DNA from 4 places in the Pandoraea vervacti genome. Region 3 is predicted to be linked to each of the others. Evidence: predicted binding sites of a transcription regulator. Region 3 holds the regulator's gene; each other region holds the start of a gene.
What was found. The regulator sigma-54, encoded in region 3, starts transcription at its own class of promoters, with help from an activator protein. The targets are predictions, from matches to a motif close to TGGCANGNAANCTGCTTT.

Region 1 (7,744 bases), 1.0 Mb from region 3:
ATCGAAGGGCAGGAGGACGCACGACAAAACGTTGTGCGATGGCGTCGCTTCGTTGCACTGGTGCGAAGCGTCGCCCGTGGGCTTCGGGCCCATCCGGATGTCACCCAAGGCGTCACCCAGCGTCATATTTAGCAAGTGGCCTCTCCGTGCCGATGCCGGCCCTCGTCAGACGGGCCGGCTTTTTTTATTGCTTCTTTATCCGCGCAGGTTGCCCGACCAGCCGAGTTGACGGCTGATCTGCGCCGCTGCGTGTTTCACGCTCGGCACGAGTTCCTGCATGCGCTCGCGGCTCATGTACTTGGTCGTGCTCGACACGCTGATGGCGGCGACGATGCGCTGACTCGCGTCATAGATAGGGGCGGCCACGCAACGAATCTGCGGCGTGTCGTCCTCCAGATCCAGCGCATAGCCGTGGCGCGCGTAGTCGTGCATGCGGGAGAGCCAGGCATCGGCATCGACGGAATGCGACGTCGTCTGCGATTGATAGTGCTCAAGCTGCGCGCGCCATTGCGCCTCGTCCTGATCGAGCAGCAGGGCTTTGCCCACGCCCGTCACGCAGATCGGCTTGCGCCCGCCAATGCGCGAGCTGATCTCGATCGCGCGTTGACCGGGGAGCTTATCCAGATACATCACTTCCCAGCCGTCGGCGATCGCCAGATGCACGGTGTCCTGCGTTTCGCTGGCGAGCGCCTCCAGTGTCGGGCGCGCCACGCGCGGCAGGTCAATCTGACGATACGCGAGAAAGCCGAGTTCGATGAGCTTGTTGCCGAGCCGATAGCCGCGACGCGGCTCGAAGCGCAGGTAGCCCGCGTGCACGAGCGCCGACGCAATGCGGTGCGTGGTCGACGGTGTGATGCCCGTGTGTGCGGATAGTGCGGGCACGGTATCGATACCGGCCGCCACCGCTTCCACGATATCGAGTCCTCGGAAAAGTGTCTGGCTGGCGAGGGTGCGCGGGCGTTCGGCGTCAGGGGCCGTCGTCTTGACCATCAGGCGCTCCCGAGCGCGAGCAGGCGCTCGTAGACATAGCACTTGAGGGCGACGTAATGCGATGGTTCGGGGGCCGATAGTTCGATGCCGTGCAGATGTCCGTCCTCGCCTTGCTGCACGCCGCGAATCGTGCCGGCGGTGTCGATCGGCATGTCGATGTCGCCCACGCGCACACGGAAGGCCAGCTGCACGGTCTCGCCCGGCGCACCCAGTGGCGTGTCCGCGAGCAGCGACACGCCTTCGGCGCTGATGTCCTGCAACAAGGCCAGATGACGCGGGGGCGCCGTTGTGTTGGCACTGGCACCGGCATCCGCGGTGCCCACCGAGACCACGAGCCTGGCGGGCACGCGCTGGGAGCGACGCAGCACCTTGCGACGGATCTGTGCCGGCGCCGAGAGGACGACGTAATCGAATGGCAGGCGCTCGACGCGCTCGACCGTGCAGACGAAGTGATAGATGTCTTCGCCCGAGAACGTCCAGAGTTCGAGCCGTTCGCTCGCTTGCAGGGTAGGGGGCGCGGCGCGCCCGCTGGGCGCCGTGACAAACAGCATCTGATTCGGTGCATGACCGATGACGCGGGTGCGCACGCGCTGCGAACCCGCGCCGGGCGGTAGTTGAATTTGCAGCCAGTCGCCAGGACGCAGATTGAGGTCTGTGAGTCCATACTGCGCCGACGTAGCCGCAGCGCCCCCTGCGGTCTGGGGAGCCGAGTCAGTGGGGGCTTGCGTCGCGACGTTGACGTCTGCCAACGCCGTCTCGTTCTCACCGAGCGTAGCCACGCGATGGGGCACGAATGCGGTGAACAGCCAGTCGCGTCCCGCCTGTGTCGGCACGATGTCGCCAGCGGCCAGCAGCGGCTCGCCGTTACGGTCGACGATGGCCCAGGGCAGGGCTCCGCCCAACGGAATCTCCTCGGGGGTCAGGGCGACGAGCGGGAGGCCCGGTGCGAGCGCGGGCGTCGCGACGGGCGGTTGAGCAGATGTGTTGGTAGACATAACGATTGAGCGAAGTGGGCGCTCGCCGGAGCGCCTGAGACGACCGTAGACGTCAGATGTGGCGAAAGTCTACCGCGACGCATCGGCACTTGGCGAGAGGGGACGCGATTCCGCAGGGCCAATATTGCGCGCCAGCGTCTGCACAAGCTGCGTAAGTGGGCACTCGCTGGGGTGACGCGGGCGAGGGAAGACGCACACGCGTCGATGCCTGCGCACAGCGGATTGGGCGCGTGTCCGTCCTGAAGGACGCCGCGCGTTCGATGTCATCTCCCTATAGTCGACGGTTTGCCGGCGGGCCCGGCGACGTTCTGGCGGGAGGATGCGATGTGGTACCAACAGTGTGCAGGTGCAATCGGCCGGGGGCCGGACTGGGGGATGAAGGAGCGCACGGAAGTGGCGATCGATCCACCAGGCACGCGCGAGGCGGCGGCGTGCCGTCGCGCGGCGCGGGCGGACTTCGGCACGAGGCTGACCTTGGCCGCCAACGCTGCGCGCAATGTGCAACTTCAGGCGAATGCCGAGACGAGGCAGGCCAACGGAGCGACGACGTTGTGTCGTACCGATCCGGCACTGGCGAAGACGTTTGCGAAGGCGTGGGCAGGACTCTGGGTGACGACCGGGCCCAGCCAGCACTTCTATCGCAAGGAGTTCGCGCTGGCGCATGCACGCGACGCGCGTCTGGCGCAGAACCAGCGGCAGGTCGAAGCGATGTTGGCGCCCACTCAGGGCGAAATCGCCTCTGCGTCCGAGACAGGGCACGTCGAACGTCTTTGTGACGACGTGAGCGCCTGGCTCGACACCCTGGCGGCGACCGGTCAGCGTGGTTGGGGGTTTCGTGCTGCACGCGACATCCTGTCGCTCGTGGGCAACCTCTCGTTGCTCGGCGTCATCGCAGCGGGCGTCTATCGTGAGCGGGAAGTGGATGTCGGAATCCACCCAGACCCCCACCTCGACCTCCACACCGGCGTCCCCACCGATATCCCCACGGGTATGGATGGCTGGGCATCGGCCGGTGTCGTGCGAGGCATGACCGCGGCCAACACCCCGTTCGGCGTGCCGTGGGCGGACTGGTCGCTGCTGGCGTTCGAAGGCGTCAAGGGCGTATTGACGCAGTCGTTGGGTTCGCCCACGCTCATTCGCCACCACGCGGTAGATGAAATTCTCAAGCGAATGGATGCCGGGTGTCGTTTGCTCGAAGCGTGCGTGTTGCTGCCGTCGGCTGGGACGGCATCCGCGGCGCCCGCGTCGTCATGGCGGAACACGCTGGCAAGGCTGACCCGCGCACGCGATGTCGCCACGCTGTTTACGTTCGCCAATTCGGCGGTGCCGCCCGCACGGCTGGGGCTATGGGTGCCTTCGTGGTTCTCCGGCGCATCGGAGACGGCTGACGGTTATCGCGGCGTTTTGCGTGTCGCCGGATTGATGCTCGACTCGTGTCGCGCGGTAACCAGCCTGCTCGGCACGTGGGCGCGCAACGAAGCCTTCGCTTGCGACGCTGCGCGCCTCACGCAGCGATGGCATGCATTGTGCGAACGGCTGGCGCATGTGTCCTGCGAAGACAAGGGGGCGATACAAGGCCGCGTCGCCCGCGTGACACAACTCGTGCAGCATTGCGATACACCGCTGCTTGCGAAGATTGCCTCGCAGCCGACCTTATGCGAGTGCTTACTCGCTTCCCGCCGTCCTTTGTCGGCAAGTCAGATCGCGCTCGCCTGCGGCGAATTCGATGTGCCATGCCATGCATCGAGTGTCGATGGACTGAACTACCTGAGCCTGCACCCGGCGGAGAGTCCGTGGGGCCTGCGATGGACGGGCGACGCCTGGGAGGGAGGCAGCACAACGCCGGTGCGGGCGTCCTATCGCCTGTTGCTGCTGTATCAACACTGGAGCGCGGCGCTGCTGGAGCGGGCGGTGGGTGCATTGCCCTGTATGGCGGCGCAGGACGACGCAGAGCAGAGGGAAGGGAAGACGCAAAAGCAGCCGCGCACCACAGCGTCGGTGCCTATCGGGCGCGTCATGCCGGTCGGGCTGGCGGACGGCCGCGCCGAGCGCCGTGACACGCCATCTATCGAGGTCGAGTCCACCTGGATTTGAGGTGGCGTGCGGTGTCGGCGACAGGGTTCCGATACCGAGCACTGCCAACTGTCATGTGTCTTGCGGCGGCAAGGTCGACCCGACGCTTTGGCGCAGTCTGAGCGGCGCCGAGCGACGGCAGATGCAGATGCTCGCGTCGCGTCGTCAGTGACGCAGGCAAGGGCAGAGGTTCGGTGATCGGCCGCGATGGCCGATCACCAGTTCGTCTCGCGCTCCGGCGTCGCCGTGATCTTGTGGATCGAGAGGTCGGCGCCGTAGTACTCCTGCTCGTCGTCGAGCCGTAGTCCGGTGATCCGTTTGATGACGCCATACACGACGTAGCCGCCGACGAATGCAATGGCCACGCCCGTGAGCGTGCCGATGACCTGGGCGATGAAACTCACACCGCCCATCCCGCCGAGCCACGTTTGCCCGAAGATTCCCGCAGCGAGCCCGCCCCAGATGCCGCATACCCCATGCAGCGGCCACACGCCGAGCACGTCGTCGATGCGCAAACGGTTTTGCGTCACGGTAAAGAGCCACACGAACAGGCCGCCGGCCACCGCACCCACGACCAATGCGCCGAGCGGATGCATGACGTCCGAGCCGGCGCACACGGCAACGAGACCAGCGAGCGGGCCGTTGTGAATGAAGCCGGGGTCGTCCTTGCCGACCCACATCGCCATCAATGTGCCGCCGACCATCGCCATGAGCGAGTTCACGGCGACCAGTCCCGAAATGCCGCCAACGCGCTGCGCGCTCATCACGTTAAAGCCGAACCAGCCGACGATCAGAATCCACGCACCCAGCGCGAGGAACGGGATCGACGACGGCGGATGTGCCGAGACTTGCCCCTGACCGTTGTAACGTCCGCGACGCGCGCCGAGGTGCAATACCGCAGCAAGCCCGATCCATCCGCCCACGGCGTGCACGACCACCGACCCCGCGAAATCGTGGAACGGCGCACCGAGCGAGCGAGTGAGCCAGTCCTGAATGCCGAGATGGCCGTTCCACGCAATGCCTTCGAAGCACGGGTAGATCACGCCGACGAGGAAGAACGTCGCAACAGACTGGGGGTGGAATCTGGCGCGCTCCGCAATGCCGCCGGACACGATGGCCGGAATGGCGGCGGCGAACGTCAGCAGGAAGAAGAACTTGATGAGCGCGTAGCCGTTGTGCTCGGCGAGCACCGTGGCGCTCGACCAGAAGTCGACGCCGTACGCGAGCGGGTAGCCGATGAAGAAATACGCAAGTCCTGAGACGGCGAAGTCCGTCAGGATCTTGACCAGCGCGTTGACCTGATTCTTTTTGCGGACGGTCCCGAGCTCAAGAAACGCAAAACCGGCGTGCATGGCAAGCACCAGGATCGCGCCGAGCAAGAGGAACAGCACGTCGCCGGGGGGATGGGAGTTGGGCATGAATGTGCTCTTTTGGTGCAAACGTGACGAGAAATGAAGATATGCAAGAGCAATGCCAGATATTGTTAGTTCTTTGATTTTTCGAGATGTTTTGTTTGCTGGTATGGCGTTTGACGCTGGGCGTTGCACGTCTGTGGTGCTGCGATGGGCCGGCGTGATCGATCCTCGTGCATGCGCCGTGCGCGATGCGTCTCGCGAACCCGCGGTATAGAATCGGGCGTCCATCGACATGCGCACCCGCAACGCTCCAATGCGCACTCACCACGACCCATCACTGAGGAAAACCATGATTTTTGAAATCGCCCAGATCGAAGTGAAGCCCGGCAAAGAGGCCGAGTTCGAGCAAGGTGTTGCAAAGGCTGCGCCTCTGTTCAAGGGCTCGAAAGGCTGCCACGGCATGCGTCTGCTCAAGTCCCTCGAGCAGCCGACGCACTACAGCCTTGTCGTGACCTGGGAAACGCTGGAAGACCACACCGTGCATTTCCGCAACTCGGATGCCTTCCAGCAATGGCGCGCACTGGTGAGCGAGTGCTTCGCGGCGCCGCCGAACGTCGGTCACGTGACCGAAGCCCTGATCGGCTTCTGAGATCGACGCGGGCCAGGCGCCCGCAAGGTCTGACAGCGGTGAAGGCCAGAGCGCTTTCGCCGCTTTTTTTGACGGCGTGCTGACGGCGCCAGACGGATGCAACGCAAGCTAAGGGTTAACGCGGTGTCGTGCATCAAAAGTTTTCAGATAACATGCAAACCAGAAAAGCATTGGACGATGTGAGAGGATGACCACCAAGCCCAAGACCCTGACCGAGCAGGTCGCGCAGCAGTTGCAGGACGCGATCCGGCAGGGTGTCTATCCCGTCGGCACCCGGTTGCCGACCGGCAAGCAGCTTGCCGAAACGTACGGCGTGAGTCCTGCGGTCATTCGTGAGGTGACGGAGCGTTTGCGCGCGCAGGGGCTGATCGACAGTCGGCAAGGAGCGGGCGTCACGGTGAAGGCGCGCACGCCGCAAAGCGGTTTTCAGGTGCCGGTCGGGCAGGACGCCGCCGATCTCGCCAGCGTCTACGAACTGCGGCTCGATCTGGAGAGCACTGCGGCCGCACTCGCCGCCGTGCGACATACCGACGAGGACATCCGCCGACTCGAAGAGATTCTCGTGGGGCTGGAGACGAACCTCTATCACCCCGAGAATGGCGTCGAGTTCGATACCGCCTTTCACGCCGCGATTGCCCGCGCCACGCACAACCGTTACTACGCCGATCTCCTGCAATACCTGAACCTGCAAATCCGGCAGGTCGTACAGGCGGCGCGTACGAATACGCTGCGCCATGAAGGCCTCGCCGCGCAGGTGCATCAAGAACACGTGGCGGTCTTCAACGCCATCAAGGCGCGCGATCCGCTGCTCGCGAAGGCGGCATCGCTCTCGCATTTGCTGCGTGCCTCGGCGCGGCTCGGGCTGACGCTGCCCGGGCGCGACATCATCACCGGCGCCATTGCGCCGACCCGCGGCTGAACGTCGATTGACGTGCCACTGAACCACGACCGAACTGCGCCCGAAATTCCCCCGATCCCCCGACGCGTGAACCTATGACCATCACCGCTTTTGCTCAACGTCTCATCGATGCCGTGGGCGCCGATAGCGTATTGACGTCCGCTGACGACGTCGCCCCCTGGCTCGCCGACTGGCGCGGCATGTATCGCGGCCACGCGCAGGCTGTCGTGCGTCCGCGCTCGACCGAAGACGTCGCCAGGATTCTCTCGCTGTGCCAGAGCACGGCCACGCCGGTCGTGCCGCGCGGTGGCAACACGGGCCTGTGCGGCGGCGCGACGCCCGACAAGTCCGAGCAGAACGTAGTGCTGAGTCTTGACCGCATGAATGCCGTGCGCAGTCTGGACACCGTTGCCAATACGCTGGTCGCCGAAGCCGGGTGCATTCTCGAAGACCTGCAACGCGCGGCGCGCGACGCGAACCGACTGCTGCCGCTCAGTCTTGCGGCGGAAGGTTCGTGCCAACTGGGCGGCAATCTGGCGACGAACGCCGGTGGTGTGAACGTCGTGCGCTATGGCATGACGCGTGAACTCGTGCTCGGGGTCGAGGCGGTGCTGCCCAACGGCGAAATCCTTCATGGTTTGCGAACGCTGCGCAAGGACAACACCGGTTACGACCTCAAGCAGTTGCTTATCGGCTCAGAAGGCACGCTGGGCGTCATTACGGCCGCGGCGCTGCGTCTGTATGCGCCGACGCCCGTGCGCCAGGTGGTGATTGCCGCGGTGAC
Region 2 (7,744 bases), 2.0 Mb from region 3:
GGCCGGGTTCGTCCGGATGACGGCGAGCGACGTCGGCCAGCAGACGACCGAGGTTCATGACCTTCTTGAGCATCTCTTGTCTCCTGTATGCACTCAGCGTGCTTCGAGAATGCTCACGTAGTTCGCCACTGCCGCGCCGCCCATGTTGAAGACGCCCGCGAGCTTCGCGCCGGGAATCTGCATCTCCCCGGCCGTGCCGGTCAGTTGCATCGCGGCCATCACGTGCATCGACACGCCTGTCGCGCCCACAGGATGCCCCTTCGCCTTCAGGCCGCCCGACGGATTGACCGGCAGCAGGCCGTTCTTTTCCGTCAGTCCTTCGGCCAGCACGCTCGCGCCTTGTCCGGGCTTGGCCAGTCCCATCGCCTCGTACTCGATGAGCTCGGCAATGGTGAAGCAATCGTGGGTCTCGACCAGCGAAAGGTCCTTGAGCGACACCCCGGCCACGCCCAGCGCCTGACGCCACGCATGCTGACCGCCTTCGAACGCCAGCGGATCGCGGCGCGAGAGCGGCAGGTAATCGTTGACCTGCACGGCCGCGCGAAAACCCACCGACTTGGGCATCGTGCGGGCGACGTCGGCCTTGGAGATCACGAGCGCGGCCGCGCCGTCGGACACCATCGAGCAATCGGTACGCTTGAGCGGGCCGGCCACGAACGGATTCTTCTCGGAGACGTTGCGGCAGAAGTCGTAGCCGAAGTCGCGCCGCATGTGCGCATACGGATTCACACTGCCGTTGCGATGGTTCTTGGCGGCAATGCGGGCGAGCGCGTCGGACTGGTCGCCGTAGCGCTCGAAGTACGCCTGCGCAATGGTGCCGAACACGCCGGCAAAGCCGCCGGGAATGCCGGCTTCCTCACGCGCATACGAACACTTGAGCAACACCTCGCCGACTTGCGGCGTGGCCAGCTCGGTCATCTTCTCGAAGCCGATCACCAGCACGTGCGTGGCCTTGCCTGCCTCAATGGATTGCAGTCCGCCATGCACGGCGGCGGAGCCCGTGGCGCAGGCATTCTCGTAGCGCGTGGCGGGTTTGAAGCGCAGGCCGGGAATGCGGTTGAAGACGAGCGAGGACGGGAAGTCCTGATACAGAAAACCGCCGTTGAACGTGCCGACGTGGATCGAATCGATCTGCTCGGGCGAGAGGCCCGCGTCGTCCAATGCGGCCTGAGCGACGTCGGCGAGCAGGACTTCGGCGTCGACGTTATCGAGTTTGCCGAACTGGGAGTGGGCCCAGCCGGTAAGGCATGCAGCAACCATGAAGTGTCTCCGGAAAAATGGGGTCATCCAGACTCCGGTGAGCAATTTCGATGCCAGTTCTGCAAAGCGACCGTCAACACGCGCGCTGCACCGCGTTGTCGGCGACATCGGCGGCTCGGTCAGTCGTCGTTGCGAGTTCCCTTGCGAGTTCGTCAGGTCTCATGCACTTGTGGTGCATTCGCAATTGACGCAAGCGTAAAGCGGGATTCCCCCCCCCATCAAGCGAATTTTTCCGCATGCCGCGAGACTTTCCTTTGCTGTGCCGCAACAAGAATTCGCATTGCGCAATGACTGCGACACTTGTCGCACCGCGCGCGCACCACGATGCGACAGGTGTCGCAGCCCACCGGCCAAATGCGACAGGTGTCACACCCCCTTCTTTCGGAACGCCAAGCATGCTTCGCACATGCAGCAAAACTCGCGGGCGCCGGTCTGTGCGGCGCGAAGCCTTGTTGTATCTGGTGAAAACCGTGTCGTGAGGAACACGGGATTTCACTAGTGCTTAACAACGTAAGGGTTTTCCCGTTCGGGCCCCGAACTGGCATTCGATTTGCGTAAGATTACCCAGCCGCTTGCGAGCCGAACCTTCAACACCCAGCGAGACTCTCGCGAATCGCCCTCCGAGCTGGCCGGAACATTGCAAGGCAACACGCCTGCCTGTCCCGCGCTTCACACGCAGTCACCAAACCTATAATCAGGAGACATGCAGTATGAGCACCATGGATCGCCGCCACTTCATCAAGGTCGTGGCCGCCACGTCGGCCGCTGCCGCTACGGGGTTGTACCAGACGCAAGCCCACGCCGCCGAATTCACGCTGAAGTTCGCCAATAATCTGCCCGTCAGCCATCCGATGAACATTCGCGCCAAGGAAATGGCGCAGAAGATCGCGGAACAGTCGAAGGGCCGGGTCGACTTCCAGATCTATCCGAACAACCAGCTCGGCTCCGACAGCGACATGCTGAGCCAGATCCGCTCGGGTGCGATCGACTTCTTCACGCTCTCGCCGCTGATTCTCGGCACGCTCGTGCCTGCCGCCCAGATCTCGGGCGTGGGCTTCGCGTTCAAGGACTACAGCCAGGTCTGGGCGGCCATGGACGGCGATCTCGGCAAGCACGTGCGCGGGCAGATCGCGAAGACGTCGGTGTTCGCGTTCGACAAGATCTGGGAGAACGGTTACCGCCAGATCACCACGAGCAATCGCCCAATCAACTCGCCCGCGGACCTCAAAGGCCTGAAGATTCGCGTGCCGACCAGCCCGTTGTGGACTTCGATGTTCAAGGCGTTCGACTCGTCGCCGACATCGATCAACTTCGCCGAAGTGTATTCGGCCTTGCAGACGCACATCGTCGAGGCGCAGGAAAACCCGCTCGCGCTGCTGACCACGGCCAAGCTGTACGAGGTGCAGAAGTACGTGTCGATGACGAACCACATGTGGGACGGCTTCTGGTTCCTCGCCAACAAGCAGAAGTGGGAAAAGCTGCCGAAGGACTTGCAGGACATCGTCACCGCCAACGTGAACGCTGCCGCCGTGGCGCAACGTGAGGACGTGCGCAAGCTCAATGAAGGCGTGACCGCCGAGCTCAAGCAGAAGGGTCTCGTGTTCAACGCACCGAACAACGAGCAATTCCGCGACAAGCTGCGCGCGGCGGGCTTCTATGCCGAATGGCACAAGAAGTTCGGCGACGAGGCATGGGCCATGTTGGAAAAGTACACAGGGAAGCTCGCGTAAATGGAAACGTTGACGATGACGGCCGAGCCGACGCACGCGCTCGCCCGCCTCTTCTGCCACGTCAACCGCGCGGTGATGAAAGTCACCGAAGCGGCTGCCGTGCTGCTGGTGGTGGCGGAGACTTTCATCCTGCTCGCGGGCGTGGTCTCGCGTTACGGGTTCGACAATCCGCTCACCTGGTCGGACGAGCTCGCGCAGATCCTCTTCATCTGGCTATCGATGCTCGGCGCCGTGCTCGCCCTCGACCGGGGCGAACACATGCGTCTGTCCGCCATCGTCAACAAACTCCCTGCGGCCTGGCGCGACTGGTTCCAGACCATGGCCGCGCTCACGGTATGTGTGTTCGTCGCGCTCATCATCATGCCGGCCTACACGCATGCCATCGAACAGATGGACATCACCACACCCGCGCTCGAAGTGCCGGACGGGATACGCGCGGCCGCCCTGCCGGTAGGCGCGGCGCTGATGCTCATCGCGGCCATCTCGCGCATGGCGCGCTGCTCCAGCCTGCGTCAGTTCGGTCTGGGCGTGCTGTTCGTCGCGGCGCTCGGCGCAGCGCTCTGGCTCGGACGCCCCGCGCTCATCGCCATGGGCAACTACAACCTGCTCATCTTCTTCGTGCTGATCGTGGGGGCATGTGTGGCGGGCGGCATTCCGATCGCCTTCGCCTTCGGCTCGGCCACGCTCGGCTATCTGGCGCTGGTCACCGACGCCCCCTTGCAGATCGTGGTGAGCCGCATGGACGAGGGCATGTCCGGCCTCGTGCTGTTGTCGGTACCGCTGTTTGTGCTGCTCGGCGCACTCATCGAAATGAGCGGGCTGGCGCGCAGCCTGATCGAATTCATGGCCTCGCTGCTCGGTCACGTGCGCGGCGGCCTTCAGTATGTGCTGCTCGGCGCGATGTTCCTCGTCTCGGGTATCTCGGGGTCGAAGGCCGCCGACATGGCGGCGGTCGCCCCGGCGCTTTTCCCTGAAATGCAGCGTCGCGGCTCGAAGCAGGAAGACCTCGTCGCCCTGCTCTCCGCCACGGGGGCCATGACGGAGACGATTCCGCCGAGTCTCGTGCTCATCACCATCGGCGCCGTGTGCGGCGTGTCGATCACCGCGCTATTCGTCGGCGGCCTGCTGCCGGCGGTGATCGCCACGCTCGCCATCGTCGTGGTGTGCTTCGCGCGTTCGCGCAAGGAAGCGCCGAATGCGGCGCGTCGTGCGCCGTGGGGCGTGATCGGCAAGACGTTCATCGTGGCATTGCCCGCGCTCGCGCTGCCGGTCCTCATCCGCACGGCCGTGATCGAAGGCGCGGCGACCGCTACGGAAGTCTCGACCATCGGCATTGCCTATACGATCGTCATCGGCCTGATCGTTCACGCCTTCAAGAAGCACCTGAACTTCAAGCGTCTCTATCCGCTGCTGACCGAGACTGCGGCCCTGTCCGGCGCGATCCTGCTGATTATCGGCATGGCCACCGCCATGGCCTGGGCGCTCACGCAATCGGGCTTCTCCGCCAAGCTGGTCGGCCTGATGCACGGTGTGCCGGGCGGACAAGTCGGCTTCCTGCTCATTTCCATGGTCGTGTTCATCGTGCTGGGCAGCGTGCTCGAAGGCATTCCGGCCATCGTGCTGTTCGGACCGCTGCTGTTCCCGGTCGCCCGCTCGCTCGGCATTCACGACGTGCATTACGCCATGGTCGTGATCCTGTCGATGGGCATGGGCCTGTTCGCACCGCCGCTCGGTGTGGGCTTCTACGCTGCGTGCGCCATCGGCAAGACATCGCCCGACAAGGTGTTCAACCGGATGTGGACCTACATGGGCGCGCTGCTCGTTGCCCTGCTCGTGGTGGTGTTCATCCCCTGGATCTCGATCGGTTTCCTGAAATAAGGCAAGTCACTTAGCGCTTTTCATCGACGGGCTCCGCCGCACAGCGGGCGGTGGAGCCCGTGTTGTAGCTATCAGTAAATTTAGGAGTCCATAGCATGACTGAGAAGGTAGCAGTAGTCACGGGCGGCGGTATGGGCATTGGCGCCGCCATCTGCGAACGATTGGTAAAGGATGGTATGACCGTGGTGGTGGCCGACCTCAACGAAGGGGCGGCCGCGGAGACGGCCGCAGCGCTCACCGCGTCGGGTGGCAAGGCGTGGGCGCTGGGGATGAATGTGGGAGAGGAAGCGTCGATTGCCGACGGCTTCGCGCAGATCGCGAAACGGCACGGCCGCTGCGACGTACTCGTCAACAACGCCGGGATCGCCAAGACCTATCCGTTTCTCGACTACCCGCTCGACCACTGGCATCAGGTGATGAACGTGAACCTGACCGGCACGCTGCTATGCGGCCAGCATGCGGCGCGTCTCATGCGTGAGCAGCGTTGGGGGCGCATCATCAATCTGGCGTCGGTGGCGGGCATTCTGGCGAGCGCCGGGCGCACGGCATACGGCACCTCGAAGGCGGCCGTGATCGGGCTCACGCGCCAGATGGCCATCGAACTCGCGCCGTTCGGCATCACGGCCAACGGGATCGCGCCGGGCCCCATCGATACGCCGCTCACGAAGGTGTTGCATTCGGACGTTTCGCGTCGCCACTACACGGAGACGACGCCGCTCGGACGCTACGGCCAGCCCGGTGAGATTGCCGGCGCCGTGAGCTTTCTCGCGTCGGACGACGCGTCGTACGTGACCGGGCACATCCTGCCGGTCGATGGCGGCTTCGTCGCCGCCGGCATTCTGGAAATCTGACGACACACGCCGACGGTATCTGCCGTCGGCTTCCCCTGCGCGCTTGCGCCCCGCTCCCCCAACGTCTATTGAAGTCGGGTGTCCGGCAGGTCCGGCACCAGTCGCGCCCCCGGCGCACGCTGCATCTCGCGCCACACGCTGCGCGCATTGTCCACGAACGTCGCCACGCAAGGGTTGTGGTTATCCCGGCTCCATAGCAGCGCCACCTCGGCCACGGGTGCGTTCCTGAGCGGCTTGAACACGGCGTTGCCCGACGCGCTCGCGCTGCTCATGGACATCGGCACCATCGCCACGCCCAGCCCTTCGCCCACGAGGTTGATGATCGTCTGCTGCAAGTTGGTTTCGAGCCGGATGTGCGGCGAAAAGCCCGAGCGACGGCAGTGCGTGACGATCAGGTCATAGACGAGCGGCGCGATCTCGCGCGGAATGCTCACGAACGATTCTTCGGCCAGTTGCGCCGCGTCGAGCACCCGCACCTTCGCCAGCGCGTGTGTGCGGGGAATGACCGCCACCATCTCCTCGCGAAAGACCGTCGCCGTATCGAGACCGGTCAAATCCTCCGGGCGATACATGATGCCGACGTCGGTCTGCCCCGCGCGCACGGACTCCGCGAGCAGATTGGGCAAGGTCTCCGCCAGCTTCATGTCGACGCGCGAGTACGCTGCGGCATACGTGCGCGTGAGCGCCGGGAGAATGTTGTACGCCGAGGACATCATGAAGCCGACGGTGATCGCCCCGTCTTCTCCCCGACTCGCCGCCACCACGTTACGGCGCGCCCGATCGACCGAGTTGAGGATTTCGACCGCGTCCTGATAGAAGCGCGTGCCGGCGCGCGTGAGCCGCACGCTGCGATTCGTCCGCTCGAACAACTGCACGCCCAGTTCGGCCTCCATCAACGCGATCTGGCGTGACAGGGGCGGCTGCGAGATGTGCAATTGCTGGGCTGCACGACCGAAGTGAAGCGTCTGGGCGAGGACCACGAAGTACTGGAAATGGCGCAACTCGATCATTTGATACCCCAAAGGTATTATTGGCGCATCAATATTGTATTGGATGTTATGACTCGTCGGTCGTATCCTGCTTTGGCGGTTGGCCACCCGAGCCGGTCGCGACATAAAGAGACGTCAGGAATCGCCAGGCCACAAGCCACCGACGGCGCCCCTTTCGTACCGATACGAGAAGGAGACAAGTCATGCCCGCTCACCTTGCTGTAGCGCACGCCCCCGCTCGACCTGTCGGCCACGCCAGCCCCCTTGGCGCAGCCAAACCCAATCCCCCGTTCAGCAACATTGCCGCGCTTGCCGAGCGCATCGTACGTGTGCCGCCTGTGGCCGCCCCCACGGCGCATCTGACGGCAAACGCACGTCAGTGGCGCCCCGACTACCTCGACATCGACGATCTCTGCGGCACCGACGCGCGCATGCGCGATCTGCTCGCGCGCGGCAAGCGCTTCGTCGACCGGGGACTGCCGGTGCTGATTCTCGGCGAAACGGGAACCGGCAAGGAATTCCTGGCGCGCGCGCTGCATGCTTATAGCGAACGGCGCGCGCAATCGTTCGTCGCGATCAACACCGCTTCGCTGCCGGAGCATCTCGTGGAGAGCGAGTTGTTCGGTTATCAGCGCGGCGCATTTTCCGGCGCATTGCCCGGCGGGATGAAAGGGAAGTTGCAGCAAGCCGATGGCGGCACGCTCTTTCTTGACGAAATCGGCGACATGCCGTTTGCCTTGCAAACGCGCCTGCTACGCGTGCTATCGGAGCGCGAAGTGACACCGCTGGGGGCGAGCCAGCCGGTGCCGGTCGACGTGCAACTGATCTGCGCGACGCACCAGGATCTTGCAGACGCCGTGGCACAGGGCACATTCCGTGAAGACCTCTACTACCGGATTGCCGTGGGCGTGTTGACGTTGCCTACGCTGCGCGAGCGCGACGACAAGACCGAGCTGATCGCGCGCATGCTGTGCGACGAGTGGGCCGGACTATCCGTCGATCAGGCGCTCACGCGCGTGTCGCCCGACGCCCTCTC
Region 3 (7,744 bases):
GCGCGCGGTTTCGGCGCCGAAGACTTCGCCCGCTCGCATCCGGGCGGCGCGCTCGGCCGGCGTCTGCTGACCTTCGTGCGCGACGTGATGCGCACCGGCGACGCCATTCCGCGCGTGAGCGCCGACGCCAGCCTCTCCGATGCCTTGATCGAGATGACCGCCAAGGGCCTCGGCATGACGGCCATCGTCGACGCCGACGATCGCGTCGTGGGCATCTTTACCGACGGCGATTTGCGCCGCCTGTTCAAGCGTACGCTCGATTTCACTTCGCTGAAACTGGCCGACGTCATGAAGGCAGGCCCGCGCACGATCGGCCCCGATCACCTGGCTGCCGAAGCCGCCGAACTGATGGAGCGCTTTGGCATCACGCAATTGCTCGTGACGGAAAACGACCGCCTCGTCGGTGCGCTCAATGTCCACGATCTGTTCGCCGCCAAGGTCGTGTGAGCCCCGCATCCATGAGTCATTCCAGCACTGCCCCCTTCGACGCAGCCGCCGCCAACGAGCGTGCTGCCCGCCTGCGTGTCATGGTGTTCGACGTCGACGGTGTGCTCACCGACGGCGGCTTGCGTTACGGCCCGACGGGCGAGATCGTCAAGACCTTCGATTCGCTCGACGGTCATGGTCTGAAGTTGCTCGCCGAAGCGGGCATCGTGACGGCCATCATCACCGGACGCCAGTCGGACATCGTCGCCAAACGCGCTGCCGACCTGCGCGTCGCCCACGTGTACCAGGGGGTGCAGGACAAGCGCGCCGCATTTGAAGACCTGTGCGCCAAAGTATCCGTCACGGCAGACGTCTGCGGTCATATCGGCGACGACTGGCCCGATCTGCCAGTGCTCACGCGCGTGGGCTTCGCGGCCTGCCCGGCCAACGCACACGCCGAAGTCAAGGCGCGCTGCCATTGGATCGCGCACCTGCGCGGCGGCGAAGGCGCCGTGCGCGAGATGTGCGACTTCATTCTGCGCGCGCAAGGGCGTTACGACGCCCTGCTTGCCGAAGCGCTTGCCTGACGCGACGAGGGAGCCGATCCACACATGGCCATGCAACGCGTCTCTCCGTCCTCGCTGATCGCCGTCGCCGTCCTGGCGGGCCTGGCGGCAGGCACGTACTGGCTCGTGCAACGCACGCTGCCGTCGGACGCCGATCGCGCGCCGTACGTGAAGCAGCACATCCCCGATTACTACGCCGACGACATGGTGATCTCCATGCTGTCGCCGAACGGCACCACGCAGTACCGCGTCAATTCCGTTCACATGACGCATTTCGAAGACGACCAGACGACGGCCATGACGATGCCCGCCGTGCGCGCGTTCACGCCGGACCAGCCGGAAGTGACCGCCACGAGCAAGCGCGGCACGCTCAATGCCGACATGTCCGTCGTCGATCTGTACGACGACGCGGTCGTGGTGCGTCAGCCGGGACCACGAGATCCGGAAATGCGCGCCCTCTCGGAGCACTTCCAGGTGCTCGTGAACGAGGACATCGTGCGTACCGAGAAGCCCGTGCAACTCTTTCGCGGCGCCTCCGTCATGTATGGCGACGGCATGATTTTCAATAACATCTCGCGCGCCGTACAATTGCTCGGCAATGTCCACGGCACGATCCAGCCGGCGGAACTGGGCGGCCAACGTCCGCCGTCGCCGGGCCAGTCCGCCGCGCCGAAAGCACCTACAGCACAGAACTCGCCGAGCGCGCCCGGCGCGCCATCTCCGACCAAACAGGGCTCCAAGACCCCATGACCGATCGCCTTCACCTGCGACCCGCATCCCTATCGCTGCGTGCCCTGCGCGCGCTGGCCGCCGCCTTCGCCGTGCTCGGCGCACTGGCCGCGCCGCTCGCCCACGCCGAACGCGCCGACCGCGACAAGCCGCTCAATATCGAGTCGGATCACATGAGCTACGACGACCTCAAGCAGGTCAACATCTTCACGGGCAACGTGACGATGACCAAGGGGACGATTCTCCTCAAGGCCGACCGCGTCGAAGTGACCCAGGACCCGGAGGGCTACCAGTACGCAACGGCGTATTACAAGCCGGGCGGCCCGCTCGCCTACATGCGTCAGAAGCGCGATGGCGTCGACGAGTACATCGATGGCTGGGGCCAGACCATCTACTACAACGGCAAGACCGAAGTGGCCACGCTCACGACGCAGGCCACGCTCAAGCGTCTGGCCGGTGGCACGAAGGTGCTCGACGAGATTCACGGCAGCGTGATCACGTACGACACCTACAATGAGGTCTACACGGCCAACAGCGGGGCCGATCAGGTCAACCCCAACAATCCGAACGGGCGCGTGCGCGCAACGCTCGCCCCGCGCAATGCCACCGGCGCGCAGGCAACGCCGCCCGGCGCGAGCAAGCCGGCCGCCCCCAAGGGTGATCTGCCGCCGCTGTCGCCTTCCAAGAACATCGGGAATCCGCGTGAGTAATTCTGCCAACAGCAATACCTCGACCCTCAACCCCGGCGCCATCCATTCGGGCAAGCCGAGTGCGCTCGTGGTTCGCTCGCTCAAGAAGCAGTACGGCGCACGCACCGTCGTCAAGGATGTCTCGCTCGATGTGAAAAGCGGCGAGGTCGTTGGGCTGCTCGGGCCGAACGGCGCCGGCAAGACAACGTCGTTCTACATGATCGTGGGGCTGGTGCCCGCCGATGACGGCGAAATCCAGCTCGACGGCAACCTGATCAGCGAATTGCCGATTCACGAGCGCGCCCGTATGGGGGTCTCGTATCTACCGCAGGAAGCGTCGGTGTTTCGCAAGCTCACGGTCGAGGACAACATTCGCGCCGTGCTCGAATTGCAGCTCGATGCGCAAGGCAAACCGCTCAAGCGCGAAGAAATCGAGCGCCGCATCGAGTCACTGCTCGACGAGCTCCAGGTCAGCCATCTGCGTGAGAATCCTGCGATGTCGCTCTCCGGGGGCGAGCGGCGCCGCGTGGAAATCGCCCGCGCGCTCGCCACGCAACCGCGTTTTATTTTGCTCGACGAACCGTTCGCGGGCGTGGACCCGATCGCCGTGCTGGAAATCCAGCGGATCGTGCGCTTCCTGAAGGACCGTGGCATCGGTGTCCTGATTACCGACCACAACGTGCGCGAGACGCTCGGTATCTGCGATCACGCCTACATCATCAGCGAAGGCTCGGTGCTCGCCGCCGGCACGCCTGACCAGATCGTCGCCGACGAAAGCGTCCGTCGCGTGTATCTGGGCGAAAATTTCCGGATGTAAAGCAAATTTTACGCATGTAAACCCTGCCACCGATAGGAGGCAGGGCCGGTTCCGTTGGCGTGACAAAGCCTCTACAATGAAGGCGAGACACGCTATGAAACCCACTCTTCAACTCCGCACCTCGCAGCACCTGACCCTCACGCCTCAGTTGCAGCAATCGATCCGGTTGCTGCAACTGTCTACGCTCGAACTCCAACAGGAAGTCGAACACGCGCTCACCCAGAACCCGATGCTCGAACGCGAGGACGATTGGCTCGCTGGCTCGGTTCGGGTCGGCACCGACGGGTCGCTGCGCAACGAACGGAGCACGTCGTCCAGCAGTTCGAACGATAGCGGCGAGTCGACCAACGGCCGCGACGAGGCCCGCGAACTCGATGGCGAAGCCCGCTTCGACGACAACGCCCAGGACACCGGCGGCGACTGGAGCCTGAACGACTTCGCCCGCTCGGGCAGTGCGTCGGATGACGACGACAACGCCCGCCCCCAGTTGCACGTCGATCACCCCAACCTGCGTGAACACCTGCTCGCGCAATTACGCCTGACCAAAGCCAGCCCGCGCGATCGTGCGCTGGTGGAATTCCTGATCGAATCGCTCGACGAAGACGGCTACCTCGGCTCCCTGCTCGACGAGATTCAGGCGGAGATGCCTGAGGAACTGGCGCTGGAGACCGAAGAGATCAACGCGGCGCTCGCGTTGCTGCAAAGCTTCGACCCCGCAGGCGTGGGTGCCCGCAGCCCGGCCGAATGCCTTCGTCTGCAACTGCAGCGTCTGCCGGCCAGCAATGTGCGCACGTTGTCGCTGCGTATCGTCACCGATCACCTGGAATTGCTCGCCGCACGCGATTACACGCGTCTGCGCCGCCTGCTGGGGGTGAGCGAAGACGCGCTGCGTGCCGCGCACCAGTTGATCCGCTCCCTTGACCCATTCCCGGGCGCCGCCTACGGCTCGCCGCAGGCCGACTACGTCGTGCCCGACGTGCTCGTACGCAAGCAGGGGACCGGCTGGACGGCCGAGCTCAATCCGGAGGTCATGCCGCGCCTGCGCATCAACGAAATGTATGCGCGAATCCTCCGAAACAACCGGAACGATCCGGGCACCGGCAACCTCCAACAGCAATTGCAGGAAGCCCGCTGGCTGATCAAGAACATTCAGCAGCGCTTCGACACGATCCTGCGGGTCGCGCAGGCGATTGTCGAGCGTCAAAAGAACTTCTTCACGCATGGTGAAATCGGCATGCGGCCCTTGGTTTTACGCGAGATTGCTGATACGCTGGGTTTACATGAATCCACGATTTCACGGGTGACGACGAGTAAGTACATGCTCACTCCATTTGGAACCTTCGAGCTCAAGTACTTCTTCGGATCGCACGTGGCAACGGAAGCCGGAGGCGCTGCGTCATCGACCGCTATCCGCGCACTCATCAAGCAACTCATAGGAGCAGAAGACCCGCAGAGCCCCCTTTCCGATAGCCGTATCGCGGAACTGCTGGCAGAGCAAGGTTTTGTGGTGGCGCGGCGAACGGTCGCGAAGTACCGCGAGGCCATGCGAATCCCCGCAGTGAACTTGCGCAAATCTTTGTAGGACAGTCCTGGTGCGCCATGTTGGCCGCTGGGGCATCACGCCGCAGTGCGACATTGCGTCACGTCAATGGCTCGCGCTCCTGCCAGCCAGCGTCAACGTCGACGCGGCCTGCACTTCGGCATTTCAGCAAGGAGAGCAGCTATGAATCTTCAGATCAGTGGACATCATCTCGAAGTCACCGCATCACTGAAAGAATATGTCGTCAACAAGCTCGAACGCGTGTTGCGCCATTTCGATCAGGTCATCAGCGTCGAGGTGATCCTTTCTGTCGACAAGTCCAAGGAGAAGGCGGGACGCCAGAACGCGAGCGTCACGGTCAATCTCAAGGGCAAGGAGATTTTCGTCGAGAAGTGTGACGAAAATATGTATGCCGCCATCGACAAGCTGATCGACATGCTCGACCGCAAGGTAATGCAATACAAGGATAAGGTTCAGGATCACGGTCGCGAGGCGATCAAGCACCACCAGCCTCCTCCTGAGGCGGAGCCGCTGCAATAAGGCTGTTCCGGCGTGGTAGTCGCATCGACTGACACTGACGAAAAGCCGTAAGGAACCACCCGAGCGTTTATCCGTCTTTCGTAAGTCTGGCATCACCCACCGCGGGGCCGTTGAACGGCCCCTTTTGTATGGTTCGGCCCAGTTCCGTGTCTCGCCGCGAGCACGGCGGCGGGTGGTCTATAATGCGAGGTCAATCGGGGGTTGGAGGGCGACTAAGCGTTCGCCCGCATTACAAGATGAATCGTTTATTCAAACTCTTACCTGAGTCCAACATCCTGCTTGGACTGTCCGTCACCAGCAAGAAGCGCGTCTTCGAGCAAGCCGGCCTTCTCTTCGAGAACAATGCCGCGCTCTCCCGCGCTACGGTCACCGACAACCTGTTCGCCCGCGAGCGTCTGGGTTCGACCGGACTCGGCGAAGGGGTGGCGATTCCGCACGGGCGTATCAAGGGCCTGAAACACCCGATGGCTGCGTTCATTCGCCTCGAAGACGCCATTCCCTTCGAGGCCCCTGACGGCCAGCCCGTCTCCCTGCTGTTTTTCCTACTGGTGCCCGAACAGGCGACCCAGCAACATCTCGAGATCCTGTCCGAAATTGCGCAGTTGCTCTCCGACCGTACGATGCGCGAGACATTGATCAATGCGCCGAGCGCCGCCGAGATCCATACCGCGCTCGCGAACTGGCAGCCCTGAGCGGCCCGGGCGGCCCGGGCGACCCCGATGGGACCGCCATCCGTCACGAACCACCGCGAACCCAGACGAATCCAGTAGCTCCCATACCCAACCGAACGAGGCGACGCGGTGGAACTGACCGGCATCAACGCGCAAAGCATTTTCGACGACAACGCCGCGACGCTGCGTCTGTCGTGGCTCACGGGCCATGAGGGTTGGGAGCGCGGCTTCACGCCCGAGAGCGTCGCCACCGCGACCTCCAGCGCCGACCTCGTAGGCCACCTGAACCTCATTCACCCGAACCGTATCCAGGTGCTCGGCGAGGCGGAACTGCGCTACTACCAGCGTCTGACGGACGAAAACCGCAAACGTCACATGGGCGAAGTCATCGCGCTGGAGCCGCCATTCCTCGTGGTGGCGGATGGCCTCGAAGCGCCGCCCGATCTCGTATTGCGCTGTACCCGCTCGTCCACCCCGCTGTTCACCACGCCAATGTCGACGGCATCGGTCATCGACAGTCTGCGTCTGTACATCTCGCGCGTGTTCGCACCGCGATGCACGATGCACGGCGTTTTCATCGACATTCTGGGCATGGGCGTGCTGCTGACCGGCGATTCGGGCCTCGGCAAGAGCGAACTCGGCCTCGAACTGATCAGCCGTGGCCACGGGCTGGTCGCCGACGACGCGGTCGATTTCGTGCGTCTCGGGCCGGATTTCGTGGAAGGCCGCTGCCCGCCGCTGCTGCAAAACCTGCTGGAAGTCCGCGGTCTGGGGTTGCTCGACATCAAGACGATCTTCGGCGAGACGGCCGTGCGCCGGAAGATGAAGCTCAAGCTCATCGTGCAACTGGTGCGTCGCCCCGATGGGGAATTCCAACGACTGCCGCTCGAAGCGCAGACGGTGGACGTGCTGGGCCTGCCCATCAACAAGGTGATTCTGCAAGTGGCGGCCGGGCGAAACCTCGCCGTGCTCGTCGAAGCCGCCGTTCGAAACACGATCCTGCAACTGCGCGGCATCGATACGCTCAAGGACTTCATGGAGCGCCAGCGTCAGGCCATGCAGGACCCGGATGGCATGCAGGGCAAATTGCTCTGAGCGCGCAGCGCCGCTTCCGGTCTCGCCGGGCCCGCCCTACGCGCCCTGAACCTCCGGGTATACCGCAGCTTTTGCGTTTTTCTGTCAACGCCGCGCGATTGCGGCGCGTTTTCTATCATGTTGTAATCGCAACGCGGTCCATCCCCGTGCCCGTGCGTGACGACCTTATGGAGAGACGATCATGAAAAAAGCACTCGCTGCATTGCTTCTGGTATCCCCGCTGCTCGCATCGCCCGTGTTCGCCCAGACGGCCGCCGCACCGGCATCCGCGCCCAAGGCGACCAACGCCCAGCAAGACAAGATGAAGGCGTGCAACGCGCAAGCCTCCGGCAAGACGGGCGACGATCGGAAGGCGTTCATGAAGCAATGTCTGTCGGCTGGCGGCGCCCCGGCCGCCAAGCAGACGCAGCAGGAAAAGATGAAGACCTGCAACACGCAAGCGTCCGGCAAGAAGGGCGACGACCGCAAGGCATTCATGAAGCAATGTCTGTCGAACCAGCCGGCTGCCTGAGGTAACCCTCCCGGCACCTGCCTGACGGCGCCCCTTGCGGGCGCCGTTTTCGTTTGACGTTTCGTCTGAGGCGCGTGAATTCTCGCAAATGCAGGGAAAACGCACGGAACATTCTCGTTTCTTCCCGTTCGACACCCGTACGACACAATCGCTTACCATG
Region 4 (7,744 bases), 1.2 Mb from region 3:
CACAGGCAACACCGGCAACACGCGTGGCCGGATGGTCGGCATCGAGATTCTGCGATTTTTCAGTGCTTTCGCGGTACTCGTCTGGCATTACCAGCATTTCTTCTTCCGGCCCGAAACGGCTTCCATCGACGTCGTGCGCGACACGCAGCCGCTCTACGGGTGGTTGCATCCGTTCTACGATTTCGGATGGCTCGGCGTGAACGTCTTCTGGACGATCTCCGGCTTCATCTTCTTCAACCGCTACCTGTCGAAGATCGTCGCCCGCCAGGTTTCCGGCGGCCTGTTCTTTCTGAACCGCTTTTCCCGGCTGTATCCGCTGCATATCGTCACGCTCGTGGCCGTGGCGCTGTTGCAGGCGTATTACGTACGCGAAAACCATGCGTTCTTCGTTTATCCGTACAACACGCCCTACGACTTCTTCGTCAATGTGATCTTCGCGTCCGGTTGGCTCACGCCTTACACAGACTCGTTCAACGGTCCGGTATGGAGCGTGTCGACGGAAATCGTGATTTACGTAGCGTTCTTCCTGCTGGCGCGATTTTTCCGCATCGGACTCGGGTGGACGTTGCTCATCATGTGCCTGGCCGCGGCCGCAGGGGGGCTGCTGATTCATCAGCACGTCAAGGGTAGCGAGTCGAACATCGTCTTCTGCGCCTTCTACTTTTTCATGGGCGGCGCGGTACACCTGATTTACGAGCGGTTGCGCGACGTCATCGAGGCACACCGTCGCGCAACGGTGTTGCTGTGCTGTGCGGGGTATGCGGCGTTGTTCGCGGTGTGCGCGGTGTTCGGCGGGACGAAATATCTGGCAGCGACGGTGATTGCGCCGATCTCGATCGTGTTGCTGCACGCCATCGAGCCGTGGATTCCGGAACGGTTCGCGTCGCCCATTGCCAAGCTCGGCAACACGACGTATTCCAGCTATCTGATTCACTTTCCGCTGCAACTCACGACGGTGATCGTGTTGCAGCGTCTGGGCATGTCGAGCGCGACCCTGGCCATGAGTCCATGGTTCCTGCTGGCCTATCTGATCGCGGTGTTCGTGCTTGCGCGGTGGGTCTATCAGGCGCTGGAGGCACCGGCGCAGACATTCCTGCGGCGACGTCTGGCCTGGATCGGCGGGCGCTCGCAGCGCGGCGCCGCGAATTGACGGTTGGCACGTTGCCGAAGTTCGGTTGACGCCGTGCGGAACCCTGTGCCGCCACATCGTCGGGACGTGGCGGTCATGCCGTTCAATGATGGTGATGGTGGTGATGCGACCAGAGCGGGTCCATCGAGTCGACGAAAGACGCGACGGCGTCCTTGTCACCTGTGGCGTGGCGCATCAACTGGCCGCACTTGCACCAGCCCTGATACGGCGTGATATGTGAACAGGCGGTCGTCTTCTGCAGATACAGCGTGACGGGTTTGGCGCACTTGGTGCACTTGAACTTGAGTGTCAGGGCGGGTCGGCTCATCGGCAATCCATGATACGGCGCTCGACGCGGGGCCGTCGGCGCAAAAGCGGTATTGTACCGGCACAGGCCGTGCGCCCGCTGGCGCTGGATTGTCATGGGCGGGTCGCAGGCAACCCGGCGCAAACGAGGTAAACGCAAAAAGCCGGATGTCATGAAGACATCCGGCTTTTTTTGCGTTGCCGAACCTGACGCCGGCCGACTTCGGTGCAAATACGACACCGCTGCCGTTATGTGGCGTCCCCTAGGGGATTCGAACCCCTGTACTCACCGTGAAAGGGTGATGTCCTAGGCCTCTAGACGAAGGGGACAAAAATCGTCATTCGTTTGGTGGAGGTAAGCGGGATCGAACCGCTGACCTCTTGCATGCCATGCAAGCGCTCTCCCAGCTGAGCTATACCCCCGCGCGAAGAGGCGTGACTATAGCGTATTTGGCGGCAAGCCGCAACTTTGTTGCCGGAAGTGTCGCCCGACGCGAGTAGAATCCGCAACGCATACGGCTGGCGATCGTCGCCGCCGTAGCAATTGACGGGACACTCTCATGAAGAAAGCAGCCGCGCTGGCGCTGATGCTCGCCGCGAGTTGGGCGCATGCCGAGAAGATCGGCGATGTCAGCACCGCATTCAAGTTTCTGGGGCCGGATCACAAGATCGTCGTCGATGCCTATGACGATCCGAAGGTACACGGCGTGACGTGTTACGTCTCGCGCGCCAAGACCGGTGGACTCAAGGGCATGGTCGGACTCGCCGAAGACAAGGCCGAAGCCTCCATCGCCTGCCGTCCCGTCGGCCCGCTCTCGTTTTCCGGGCCGCTGCCCAAGGAAGAGGAAGTCTTCTCCGAGGGACTGTCTCCGCTTTTCAAGAAACTGCGTATCGTGCGAATGGTCGACAAGACGCGCAACACCCTCGTCTACCTCACATACTCCGACAAGCTGATCGACGGCTCGCCGCAAAACAGCGTGACCGCCGTGCCGGTCGATCGCGCAACGCCGATTCCGACCAAATAAGGCGCGGGCTGCGCACCCGCCCTCAGGCGCGCTGCAACCCGAATCGCCTGAGCTTTCGGTACAGCGTGTTACGGCTCACGCCGAGACGTCGCGCCGCCGCACTGACCTGTCCATGGCAGGCGTCCAGCGCGGCGCGCAACGCCTGCCGCTCCGCGGCTTCCAGCGGCGCTTCGGGCGGCGCATCCGCCTCATTCGTTGCCCCCACCCGCGCAAGCTCGCCCGTCTCCATCACGGTCGGCGCGTCGCGCAGTGCGTCAGGCAACTCGTCGACGGTGACGATACCGTTCTCGCTGAGCGCCACCAGCGTTCGGATCACGCTGCGCATCTGACGCACGTTCCCCGGCCACGCGTAATTGCACAGACGTGCCTGTGCAGCCTCCGTCACGTGGACCGCACCGCCTGCCCCCTGCGCGCACGCTTGCGCCAGTAGCCGCTCGATAAGGTCGACCTTGTCCTCGCGCTCGCGCAACGGTGGCACCGTCACCTCCAGCCCGCTCAGACGATAAAACAGATCCTCGCGAAACTGGCGCTCGGCGATGCGCGCCGACAGATCGCGGTGCGTGGCGCTGAGCACGCGAATATCGAGCGGCACGGATTCCCCGCCGCCCAGCGGCGACACCCTGCGCTCCTCGAGCACGCGCAACAAACGCGTCTGCATGGCGAACGGCATGTCGCCGATCTCGTCCAGGAACAACGTGCCGCCGTTCGCCTGCCATAGCTTGCCGGTCATCCCTTCCTTGCGTGCACCCGTGAAACTGCCGCCAACGTAGCCGAACAGTTCGCTCTCGATCAGCGACTCGGGTATGGCGGCGCAATTCAACGCCACGAACGGCCCGCCCGACCGCGCGCTCGACGCATGCACCGCGCGCGCAAAGACCTCTTTGCCGCTGCCCGTTTCGCCGCGAATCAGCACGGGCACATCGTGCGCGAACACGCGGCACGCCCGGGAGAATTCGCGCGATAACGCCGGATCGGCGAAAGGTGCGGCCACCGACGCCGGCGGCGCCTTCGACGGCGTAGGCAGATCGCGCGTGCGGCGTGCAGCACGCGCCGGCGCCCGCAACATGGCCAGCAGCGAATCACCTGCGCTCGTGCGAATCGGCCAGCAAGCGCTCGGCGCGGGATGCGCTTGCGCGAGCAGCGTGTCGAGCGTCTGTGCAAACCATTGGTCCACGCGCGTGCCGACGATCTCATCGCGCGTTGCGCCAAGACAATTCAGCGCACTTTGATTCGCCGCCAGCACGCGCCCCGTATCGTCGAACGCGATCAAGGCTTGCGCGAAACCGCCAAGATGATCGGCCTGCTCCTGCAATTGCAGCAACCACTCGTCGCGATAGTGCTGAAAGAAATACTCGCTCTCCACGACCTTCGCCGTCAGATTGACGAGCGCGAGCGTGTGGAATTGGCTTTGACGGGTGACGTCGGCGGTTGTCGACGACACATCGATGACGGCAAGCAGTTCGCCCTGCGGCGCAAACACCGGGCTTGCAGTACAGGTCAGCGGCGTATGACGCGCACGAAAGTGATCCTGCTGACAGATGATGACGGGCGCGCGCTCGACAGCGCATGTGCCGATGCCATTCGTGCCCTCGCACGATTCGCTCCAGTCGGCGCCCGGCCACAAACCGGCACGATGGAAGTCGTCTCGCGTGCCGTCGTGCAAACGCGAATCCACGATCACGCCGTCCGGCGCTGTGAGCAATACCGCCTGACGCGGATTCATCAACTGACGCTGCAAGCGCTCCAATACCGGCAGCGACACCGTACGCAACCGCTCCATGGCATGACGGCGATCGCGCAACTGTGAGGACGCCAGAACGCGCGGCGCCATGTGTGCGCCCGGATCGAGTGCGTGAGTGTCCAGACAACGTCGCCATGAACTGGCGATATTCGGGTCCGTCGCGCCCGCGCCGGAGGACGCATGGCCCTGCACGACGTTCAGCACGCGACGCGCGTGCGCGGACTCAGTAATGGGTGGCATTGGTCGTCTCCCCCGTGCCGGATGTTCGTTGATCTCGTGGTCGTTCCCGAAGCATCTCCCATGGCGGGATCGTTTGCAATGCGCTGTGTCAATCGGAAGAAGCGAAGCGATTGGCGATACCCGAATCGTGTCACGTCCGTGAGACAAAAGGTGTCATCGTGTGAGACACCCGTGTCACGAATCCGGTACACGACGCGCTGCCCCATCGGGCGGGAATGCGCATGGCGACGCGTTTCGGTCGGGGTGGCCCGCGAATTGCTTGGTGTCTCATGCGTGGCTGGCAAACGACCCGCCACCGTCACAACAATACCCGGAGACACGACATGCGATACGCCCCACCCGGCACGCCCGGCGCCCTGCTGTCCCTGCAATCCCGTTACGAGAACTTCATCGACGGCAAGTTCGTGCCGCCGGTCGAGGGACGCTATTTCATCAACACCTCGCCGGTCACCGGCGCGATCATCGGTGAATTCCCGCGCTCGAACGGCGCGGACATCGAACTGGCGCTGAACGCCGCGCATGCCGCAGCGCCCAAGTGGGGAAGAACCTCCGTGCAGGCGCGTTCGCGCATTCTGCTGCAGATTGCCGAGCGTCTCGAATCGCAACTGGAACGCTTCGCCGTGGCGGAGACGTGGGACAACGGCAAACCCGTACGCGAGACGCTTGCCGCCGATCTGCCGCTGGCCGTCGACCATTTCCGCTATTTCGCCGGATGCATTCGCGCGCAGGAAGGCACGGCCGCAGAGATCGACGAGCACACCGCCGCCTATCACTTCCATGAACCGCTGGGCGTCGTCGGCCAGATCATTCCGTGGAACTTCCCGCTGCTGATGGCCGCGTGGAAGCTGGCGCCGGCGCTCGCCGCAGGCAATTGCGTGGTGCTCAAGCCCGCCGAGCAAACGCCGTTGTCGATCACGCTGTTCGCCGAACTCGTGGCCGACCTGCTCCCACCGGGCGTGCTCAACGTCGTGCAGGGCTTCGGCAAGGAGGCGGGGGAAGCCCTCGCGACCAGCAAGCGCATCGCCAAGATCGCCTTCACGGGATCAACGCCTGTGGGCAATCACATCCTCACGCGGGCCGCCGCCAACCTGATTCCGAGCACCGTCGAACTGGGCGGCAAGTCGCCGAACCTCTTCTTCGAGGACATCATGCACGGCGAGCCCGAGTTCATCGAAAAGGCCGCCGAGGGCCTTGTGTTGGGCTTTCTGAATCAGGGCGAGGTTTGCACGTGTCCGTCACGCGCGCTCGTGCAGGAGTCGATCTACGCGCCGTTCATGGAAGTGGTAATGAAGCGTGTCGAGCGTATCAAGCGCGGCGACCCGCTCGATACCGAGACGGCGGTCGGCGCGCAGGCGTCGCAACAGCAGTTCGACAAGATCCTGACGTACCTCGATCTGGCGCGCCGCGAAGGCGCACAAGTGCTGACAGGCGGTGGCATCGAAATGCTGGACGGGCCGCTCGCCTCCGGCTATTACATCCAGCCGACCCTGCTCAAGGGCGAGAACAGCATGCGCGTGTTCCAGGAAGAAATCTTCGGGCCGGTGGTCGGCGTCACGACCTTCAAGGATGAAGCCGAAGCGCTCGCCATCGCCAACGATACCGAGTTCGGCCTGGGGGCTGGTGTCTGGACACGCGACATCAATCGCGCCTATCGCATGGGCCGTGGGATTCAGGCCGGGCGCGTCTGGACCAACTGCTATCACCTCTATCCGGCCCACGCGGCGTTCGGCGGCTACAAAAAGTCGGGGATCGGGCGCGAGACCCACAAGATGATGCTCGGCCACTATCAGCAGACGAAGAACCTGCTGGTGAGCTACGACGTCAACCCGCTGGGCTTCTTCTGAGCGCTTGCCGCCAGAAGGCGAGCGCGTCCGGCAAGCGAGACCGACGCGCCTCGCTTGTCGAGTCCTTACTCTAGACCTGCGAGACCTTGTGGCAGATCAAAGACGCGTCGCACGGCGAGTGCGATGCTGTCTTTGATGCATGCAAAAGATGTTTCTGAGGCCCCGCTGCTGCGCATCCCGCGCGCGCGGAGCGCCCCCGACAGAACAGATAAGGAGCATGACCATGAGCACGACTTTCTTCATCCCCGCCGTCAACATGATGGGCATTGGCAGTCTCGACGAAGCGATTGCCGCCCTGCGTCAATACCATTTCCGCCGCGCGCTGATCGTGACCGACGCGGGACTTGCCAAGGCAGGTGTCGCCGAGAAGGTGACCAGGCTGCTGGCGCAGCAAGACATTCAATCGGTAGTGTTCGACGGCGCCAAGCCGAACCCGACGGTGGCCAACGTCGAAGCGGGCCTCGCAATCCTCAGGCAAAGCGACTGCGACTTCGTGATTTCCCTCGGTGGCGGATCTCCGCATGACTGCGCGAAGGGCATTGCCTTGTGTGCGACCAACGGCGGTCACATCTCCGATTACGAAGGCGTCGATCAGTCGAAGAAGCCGCAATTGCCGCTCGTCGCCATCAACACGACGGCCGGCACCGCGAGCGAAATGACGCGTTTTTGCATCATCACGGACGAAAAACGTCATGTGAAGATGGCCATCGTCGACCGGAACGTCACGCCGTTGCTGTCGGTCAACGATCCGGCACTCATGGCTGCCATGCCGAAGGGCCTGACCGCCGCGACCGGCATGGACGCCCTCACGCACGCCACCGAAGCGTATGTGTCGACGGCGGCGACGCCCATCACCGATGCGTGCGCGCTCAAGGCGGTAACGCTGATCTCGCAGAACCTGCGTCGGGCGGTTTCGCATGGCGACGACATGACGGCGCGCGAGAACATGGCGTATGCGCAATTCCTGGCGGGCATGGCGTTCAACAACGCATCGCTGGGTTACGTCCATGCCATGGCGCATCAGCTCGGCGGGTTCTATGACTTGCCGCACGGTGTGTGCAATGCCGTCCTGCTGCCGCATGTCGAGGAGTTCAACGCAAGCACGAGTGCCGGACGCCTGAAGGACATTGCACAGGCGATGGGCGAGAAGGTCGAGGGCTTGAGCGACGAGGAAGGCGCAAAGGTCGCGATTGCGGCGATCCGCCGGTTGTCGAAGGATATCGGTATTCCGTCGGGACTGGCCGAACTGGGTGCGAAGGAAGCCGACGTGCCCACGCTTGCGGCGAACGCGATGCAGGACGCGTGTGGCCTCACGAACCCGCGCCGCGCCGAACAGGCGGAAATCGAAGCGATTTTCCGTCGGGCGTTTTGATGAGGTGCGGCATCGGTGCGACTAATGGTCTTTAGTCGCGTCGAAGCGCCTGGAGGTTAAGAGGTCAAGAGGTCAAGAGGTCAAGGG

Region 1: a site for sigma-54 is predicted at 5,517-5,534, ahead of UC34_RS07465 (ammonium transporter). Genes of this name have one in related genera too.
Region 2: a site for sigma-54 is predicted at 1,299-1,316, ahead of UC34_RS18705 (acetyl-CoA acetyltransferase). Genes of this name have one in related genera too.
Region 4: a site for sigma-54 is predicted at 4,686-4,703, ahead of exaC (acetaldehyde dehydrogenase ExaC). Genes of this name have one in related genera too.

The regions. Positions count from the first base shown of each region.
Region 1 is NZ_CP010897.2:1,652,784-1,660,527, forward strand. Features, by position in the region: gene dmpG (4-hydroxy-2-oxovalerate aldolase) at 1-1, shown strand, start outside; gene UC34_RS07450 (IclR family transcriptional regulator) at 196-990, opposite strand; gene UC34_RS07455 (flagellar brake protein) at 990-1,985, opposite strand; gene UC34_RS07460 (hypothetical protein) at 2,361-4,079, shown strand; gene UC34_RS07465 (ammonium transporter) at 4,274-5,476, opposite strand; gene UC34_RS07470 (antibiotic biosynthesis monooxygenase family protein) at 5,763-6,062, shown strand; gene UC34_RS07475 (FadR/GntR family transcriptional regulator) at 6,250-6,981, shown strand; gene UC34_RS07480 (FAD-binding oxidoreductase) at 7,056-7,744, shown strand, end outside.
Region 2 is NZ_CP010897.2:4,308,326-4,316,069, forward strand. Features, by position in the region: gene UC34_RS18700 (acyl-CoA synthetase) at 1-73, opposite strand, end outside; gene UC34_RS18705 (acetyl-CoA acetyltransferase) at 94-1,260, opposite strand; gene UC34_RS18710 (TRAP transporter substrate-binding protein) at 1,971-2,990, shown strand; gene UC34_RS18715 (TRAP transporter large permease) at 3,006-4,868, shown strand; gene UC34_RS18720 (SDR family NAD(P)-dependent oxidoreductase) at 4,964-5,719, shown strand; gene UC34_RS18725 (LysR family transcriptional regulator) at 5,785-6,729, opposite strand; gene UC34_RS18730 (sigma-54-dependent Fis family transcriptional regulator) at 6,912-7,744, shown strand, end outside.
Region 3 is NZ_CP010897.2:626,489-634,232, reverse strand. Features, by position in the region: gene UC34_RS02890 (KpsF/GutQ family sugar-phosphate isomerase) at 1-447, shown strand, start outside; gene UC34_RS02885 (KdsC family phosphatase) at 459-1,013, shown strand; gene lptC (LPS export ABC transporter periplasmic protein LptC) at 1,038-1,742, shown strand; gene lptA (lipopolysaccharide transport periplasmic protein LptA) at 1,739-2,431, shown strand; gene lptB (LPS export ABC transporter ATP-binding protein) at 2,472-3,227, shown strand; gene UC34_RS02865 (RNA polymerase factor sigma-54) at 3,322-4,809, shown strand; gene hpf (ribosome hibernation-promoting factor, HPF/YfiA family) at 4,951-5,307, shown strand; gene ptsN (PTS IIA-like nitrogen regulatory protein PtsN) at 5,490-5,999, shown strand; gene hprK (HPr(Ser) kinase/phosphatase) at 6,108-7,073, shown strand; gene UC34_RS02845 (PsiF family protein) at 7,255-7,584, shown strand.
Region 4 is NZ_CP010897.2:5,106,865-5,114,608, forward strand. Features, by position in the region: gene UC34_RS22260 (acyltransferase family protein) at 1-1,150, shown strand, start outside; gene UC34_RS22265 (hypothetical protein) at 1,233-1,457, opposite strand; tRNA gene UC34_RS22270 (tRNA-Glu) at 1,690-1,765, opposite strand; tRNA gene UC34_RS22275 (tRNA-Ala) at 1,783-1,858, opposite strand; gene UC34_RS22280 (CreA family protein) at 1,996-2,460, shown strand; gene UC34_RS22285 (sigma-54-dependent Fis family transcriptional regulator) at 2,483-4,441, opposite strand; gene exaC (acetaldehyde dehydrogenase ExaC) at 4,765-6,285, shown strand; gene yiaY (L-threonine dehydrogenase) at 6,509-7,657, shown strand.